2 regions of the Paenibacillus sp. S02 genome follow, and region 1 is predicted to be linked to the other one. Evidence: riboswitches for the same ligand, from Rfam matches in the RefSeq annotation. Region 1 holds a riboswitch; the other holds the start of a gene.
The links. Region 1 has a riboswitch for FMN ahead of ribE (riboflavin synthase). Riboswitches for the same ligand answer to the same signal wherever they lie in the genome.

Region 1 (3,425 bases):
GAAGACAGACTGGGCACCAGCATTGTGGGCGCCGCAGTCGAGTCCTGTTTCTTTCCTTTGTACGAAATAGAGCAAGGCAGTACGACGGTTACGTATAATCCGGAAGACAAGGGAAAACGGATCCCAGCTGCAGAATGGTTGAAATTAATGGGTAAAACGAAGCATCTTCTCAAGGAGGAGGCTACGCTGGCTACCTTTGAGCAGGAGATTGAGCGTCGCTGGACTACCCTGAAAAAGAAACATGAAATTTCAGAGCTATAACTCTGTTTTTTGCATAATCATCGATTAGCATTGTTAGCCGCTGTTACTGTAGTGGTTCGATCAAGATTCTTTACGCTTATTGCGCAAAGAATCTTTTTTGTCGTTTATGGGTTGAAGCATAAAAAAACAGGTAATGATTTCCGATATAGGAGTGGAGGCCTATAAGAGGCACGTTAAAAAGTTTTCTTCTGAATTTTAAGATGCAATGAGGTGCAGGTAATGATTAAGCTGAATACAGTTGAAATAATCGAAATTATAAAGAAGCAGATCCCTAAGGTTATGAACATCAAGCCAGTAGAACTAAAGTTTACGGACGATTTTGGACGGGCATCGCTAGCAGCGACAGAACACAAATTCACGCTGACGAACCAGCACTATTCTGCCAAGGTGATGGATTGCGTGTTAGAAACACAGGTACGCCCCATTTTAATGTGCGAAATTATTTATTTTCTGAAATGCGAGTTTATTGACGGACATGTTGATGTACGACTGGATTATGAAGCATGTTCTGAGGAAGGGCGGGGACCTGTTGCTTCAGCCGTAATTACCTTTGATCATGCAACAGAGTTGGGAGTCGAGGAACTGGCTGATCTGATTGACTTGGCGCTTCATATGAATGATAAAACCTGGTTTGAAGAACTCTCCAGCCAATATGTCAAAACCAAAGCAGGCGCTTCTATTAGATAACTTGCTTTTTTTAGAAGTCGGTGCTAATATACGTAACAAGTTTAATGTTAATTCAATTAAATAAGAGCAAGATCCTTCGGGGCGGGGCGAAATTCCCCACCGGCGGTGATGACATGTTTGTGGATCGTTTTTGTGAGAAACAGCATGGCTTAGTCCGTGACCCGGATGCTGAATGATCAGCAGAAGGTGGACCTGGTGCAAATCCGGGACCGACAGTATAGTCTGGATGGGAGAAGGATACGAAGCGCATGTGCATGACGTGACATGTGCCGATTTTTAGCATACCCAATTGTGCGTACGGCTTATTTCGTTGTAGGATAGCATCGGGCGATAGCTTTCTTAAGCTTTCTTTTTGATGGGTGTTCTGAGCGTATTTGGTTGTATCCTCAGTCATGCTTTCTATTGGCAAACCTATGATTTCATGTCGTCTTAAGATGCATATGAACTGCGCTTGTATACTACAAATGTGACTCTCATCACCCCCATGACGGATTGAATCCGAACTGGGGGTTTTTTGCGCTTATAGCTGATGAATTAGGGATAAACTGAAATGTAGTGGAAAGGAGTGAAGGCATGTTTACCGGATTAGTTGAGGAAGTGGGTCGCATTCAAACTATTTCCAAAAGCGGTGAAGCGATGGTGCTGGGGATTTCGGGTTCCGTAGTGTTGGGCGATTTGAAAATAGGAGACAGTGTCTCGGTGAATGGCGTTTGCCTGACGGCGATACGGATTGGTTCGAAAGACTTTAAGGTTGATGTGATGCCGGAAACCTTTCGCAGCACTAATCTGAAAGAGTTGAGGTCCGGCAGCCGAGTCAATCTGGAGCGGGCGATGGCGGCGAGTGGAAGGTTCGGAGGACACATCGTGCAAGGACATGTGGACGGGACGGGAACGATTCGAGGGGTGACATCAGACCAGAATGCAGTTGTGTTCGAAGTTGAGCCTAAAAATCAAACATTATTTAAATATATTCTACTCAAAGGGTCAATCACAATTGATGGTATCAGCCTCACAGTCGCACAGCGTACGGGAGATACCTTTGCCGTATCCATTATTCCCCACACTTTATCCGAAACGGCCTTACAAGCCAAACGTGAGGGGGATACCGTCAATATCGAATGTGATATTTTGGGCAAATATGTAGAACAGCTTTTAAATTACAGAGGTGTAGCGGAGGCGGAGAGAGTACAAAAAGCTCCTCTCAGTTTGGACTATTTGGCGAAACACGGCTTTGCCTGAAATTGAATGGTAAACCTGTTTAGGAGCATTCGTGGCACAAGACATAAGGAGGAAAGTGTTATGGATAGAGGTAGCCAAACAAGTGCACTGGCAAACGTCATGGAGCATGGCGAGTTGGAGCATGACGAAGAGATTCGTTTGGATTCCATCGAAGAAGCGTTGGAGGATTTAAAAAACGGTAAAGTCGTTATTGTAGTGGATGATGAACAGCGCGAAAATGAAGGCGATTTTATCGCTTTGGCTGAAAAAGCGTCGCCTGAGGTCATTAATTTCATGATTACAGAAGGTCGCGGATTGGTCTGTGTGCCAATCACACGACAAAGAGCCGATGCCTTGGAATTGCATCCTATGGTAGAGCAAAATACAGATTTCCACGGTACTGCCTTTACGGTATCGGTAGATCATATGGAGACAACAACGGGTATTTCAGCGGCCGAGCGCTCCTTGACTGTACGCGCTTTGGCAGACGAAGCAGTCACAGGAAGTGATTTCCGCAAGCCTGGTCACATGTTCCCGCTGATTGCTCGCGATGGTGGTGTCTTGCAGCGTGCTGGTCACACTGAAGCGGCTGTTGATCTGGCCCGACTCAGTGGCTTCAAGCCTGCTGGGGTCATTTGCGAAATTATAAAGGAAGATGGCTCAATGGCCCGCCTGCCTGATCTGGCAGTGGTCGCCAAGCGACATCAATTGAAGCTCATCAGTATTCAGCATTTGGTGGACTACCGTCGTCGTTTGTCATTGTAAAAATACATCTCGGTTCCAAGTAAATCTGAAGTATTATCCAAAGTACCTAAATAATTAAACAAAGAGAGGTTGATTAAACATGGCACGTTTTCTAGAAGGTAATCTCGTATCGAATGGTTTAAAATATGGTATTGTGGTGGGCAGATTTAATGAGTTTATTACGAGCAAGCTGTTAAGCGGCGCAATTGACGCCCTTCAACGACATGGTGCGCAGGAAGATGAAATTGATGTAGCCTGGGTTCCGGGTGCATTTGAAATTTCGCTGATTGCACAAAAAATGGCTGCAAGCGGCAAATATGATGCCGTAATTACGCTGGGTACGGTTATCCGTGGTTCTACTTCACATTATGATATCGTCTGCAATGAAGTGGCCAAGGGTGTGGCAGCAAGCAGCCTGAAAACGGGAGTACCCGTTATTTTTGGGGTAGTGACGACAGAAAACATTGAACAGGCTATTGAACGAGCAGGTACGAAGGCTGGTAATAAAGGTTGGG
Region 2 (3,425 bases), 2.1 Mb from region 1:
CTAACTCGGGATGAGCCTTGACGATGACATCCAACTTTTTCTGAAGGGCCTCTTGGTTGGTACCAATGGAATCAGATTCGATTTCAGTGGTAAGCACGTCCAGGTCTTTCATAATGGGCGCTACATACTGATTGACATTGCTTCGGATCAAATACAGATTCGTAGATACGGAACCGCCCATTTGCTGACTGAGTTGTGTCGTAGCCCCCTGATAGGAAAAGTACCCGATAAGTACGCTCGGAATCAATAACACAGCCAAAAAAGATATTATTAGTCTTGTCTTCATTAAATAAAACTGCTTGAGAAACCTGTTCCACCACGGAACTGTTTGTTTTGTTTTAGTCATAGTTTTTTCTCCTCTGTGTCTGATGGTCACTACATTGTTTTATTCGACATAAATCGACGAATTTTATAGATGTAATCTTTGAGAAACGAGGAATAATGGCGTGTTTTAGACGCTTTTTTTGAAAAATAGGTCTAAAGAACTATATTTTATATGAATACGAATACATAAAAAAAGCCAAATCGGAGATGCAAAAGCATCTTCACGATTTGGCTTGGGTGAGTCATGAAAGGGACATTGAACTGTTAATTTTTTTGCTGACGTGAAATCATAAAGAGCGTAATCCAGATGAGCATAAAACCAGTCAATTGCGCTACAGTGACAATTTGCTGAAATGCGATCCAGTTAATCACGACACCAACCATGGGAAAGCTTAATTCTGCCATCGTAGCATAAGACGCTTTGGTCGTACTTAAGCCTTTGTAATACAGCAATAAGCTAAGAAGACCCGGAAGCAATGCCTGCAATAGCAGATTGATAATCACAGCTGCGCCCGCCCATGTACCGGCAGGCATATTCCATGGCGCATGCTCTACAGAGGTGAGGACAATCAGCAGAGGGAGCGCCACCATGAAGCGGAGGGAGGTTACCGTTTCATATTTCATTGAACGAAGCAAGTAACTTCCCATGACTGTCGAACCGCCCCACAGAACTGCTGCACCGAGTGCAAGCAGACTACCGACCTGGACAAAATCACGAACATGTCCGAAGGGGAGCGACCAACCGAAGGTCAGAAGATACGTCCCAAACAGAGCAACGACAATTAATAATCCAAAATGACGCGGCAACATTTCCTTCAATATAATACGGGCTAGAACAATAGCGACCAGTGGTTGAAGCTTCTGGAGTAAGAGTACAGCATTCAAATCACCATTGCTGAGTGCCATGGTGAAAATTACGCTGGCCAGCGCCGAGCCTCCCCACGAGACGAACAAAATAGCGAAAACTTGACGAAGCCGTACCGCTTTGAGTTCCTCACGATGCTTCCACAACATCGGTGTCAGAGCGAGGAAGAGCAACACATGCTCCATTAGTACAATTTGTGTTGAAGTAAATGACTTTAACAAAATAATACGAAACAGCGGGTCTGCGCCCCACAAGGCCGCTCCAATTGCGACCAGCCAAAAACCGCTTTTCATGTGGGAGCTACGATCAAAACCTTTGGATGTTAGAACAGTAGAAGATTGACTCATACTCAATTAGCTCCTTGCGAATACAGGACCGGTGGCACAAAAACCCCCGTCCATGGCGAAAGGCCATGCAAGACGGGGGTTGATCAAATAAACTTGCCGCTTTATGCAAGTTAAATGAAGTTACTGCAAAACCAATAACGCAGTATTCATCCACTTCGCGGCATGTTGATATTTCGATCTTCTTCCATCCGGACTTTACCGTCGGCTTTGGCATCTCACCAAATCAGTCCGTATCCTGTTGCCAGATACAGAGTCGCGGGCTTAGCTCCATGAGCCATACCGCCGGTTGGGAATTTCACCCTACCCCGAAGATCCTTATTCCGTTTTTAATTTCTCCTATAGGATATACCTGTTTTAGAATGAAGTCCAGTGAAAAATGTGTGTATATCTAACAATGATTTTCATCTGTTTTTTGAAAGCGCTCTACGAAATTACATATTACGAGGTAATATCCTTATACTCAATACGTCGAATCGCCGCATAAGCCACAAGCATTCCCAGTATAGAGAAGCCTATTTGCACGGGGGCAATGGAGCTAAGTGTAGCGCCGTTATTATTGGAGAAAAGCAATGCTACAATCAGGATTGAGGTCACAATGGTGGTGGGTACAGAGTATCTTCGCATCCCCATATACAGCGGAACCAGTCCCATAAAGCTGGCAGCAACGGCATTGATTAGCGTTCGTGCTGATTGTTGGCCCAGTACGGAAAGAGTAAGGTTATCCGGTACAATCAAGACAAACTGGTTGAGCAGATGAATAGCAGCCGTAATGATTATTTCCGATATAATAATAGATAAGAACGTAAACAGCAGCACAACCAAGAGCTTGGCGATCATCAGCTTTTGACGGTGAATCGGATACATGAACAAGATCGTAATCGATTTGGATTTAAATTCTCCGACGATAAAGCGGCATAGCAAAACGGAGGAAAACACAATAAATGTGGCTCTCACAAAATTGTCCATGATATCCAAAAGTTGAGTGTAATGTGTGAATTCGGGTATTCCTTCGCTTTGACTGTCCAGTGCAATAATACAGATCAGCCCAAGAATGCATGCATTGGCGATCAGTGCTGAACGGATATAACCCGCCAGATGAAATTTTTTCAGTTCTAACTGCATCAATTTAAGCATGGAGATTACCTCCGTTTAACAGCCGTAAAAAGTAGTCTTCCAGCGTGCTGCTTTTCTGATGAATGGAATCCACCTCTATATCATTTAAAATGAGCGTCTTCATAATTTGTTTCTGCGGTACATTTGAATCGTAAATACGTATACTCTGTTCATTTAGTACCCTTATATTATTCAGATTCAGATGATGGGAGAGGACGTAGGTCGCTTTTTTACAATCGTTGGTCGTAAATTCGATATATTCCGTATTGGTTTCCCGCACCTGCTCCATCGACACTTCCTCAATTAGCCTTCCGTGATTAATCACGCCTACCGTATCCGCAATCTGCTCTATTTCCGCTAAAATATGACTGGACACGAGCAGAGTCATCCCATATTCCTTGCATAGCATGTGGAATAGTTGGCGGATTTCCTTGATTCCTACTGGGTCCAGACCATTAATGGGTTCATCCAAAATGAGTAGCTCTGGCTTAGTCGCAATAGCGCGGGCAATCCCGAGACGTTGTTTCATTCCTAGCGAAAAATCCTTTACCGGCTTGTCATCCGCATTTCGCAAATTCACTAATTCCAGGGCATCCCGAACAGCCTGCTTATTATAATAGCCCATGTATTCACAATGAAGTTCGAGATTTTGCTGTGCCGTCAGCCTGTCATAAAAAATCGGGTATTCAATAATCGAACCCATCCGTCCGAGCAGATGATACGATTTTGGCGTTAATTTCTCACCGAATAATTCAATTTCACCCGATGTTGGCTTG

Region 2: it holds a riboswitch for FMN, as region 1 does, so the genes downstream of both, KAI36_RS06440 (DMT family transporter) here and ribE (riboflavin synthase) in region 1, are expected to answer to the same signal.

What each region holds. Positions count from the first base shown of each region.
Region 1 is NZ_CP073682.1:3,530,954-3,534,378, reverse strand. It holds gene KAI36_RS15655 (thiamine pyrophosphate-dependent enzyme) at 1-261, shown strand, start outside; gene KAI36_RS15650 (IDEAL domain-containing protein) at 481-948, shown strand; FMN riboswitch at 1,017-1,190, shown strand; gene ribE (riboflavin synthase) at 1,522-2,187, shown strand; gene ribB (3,4-dihydroxy-2-butanone-4-phosphate synthase) at 2,248-2,931, shown strand; gene ribH (6,7-dimethyl-8-ribityllumazine synthase) at 3,011-3,425, shown strand, end outside.
Region 2 is NZ_CP073682.1:1,480,808-1,484,232, forward strand. It holds gene KAI36_RS06435 (methyl-accepting chemotaxis protein) at 1-346, opposite strand, end outside; gene KAI36_RS06440 (DMT family transporter) at 589-1,536, opposite strand; FMN riboswitch at 1,709-1,853, opposite strand; gene KAI36_RS06445 (ABC transporter permease) at 1,975-2,670, opposite strand; gene KAI36_RS06450 (ABC transporter ATP-binding protein) at 2,663-3,425, opposite strand, start outside.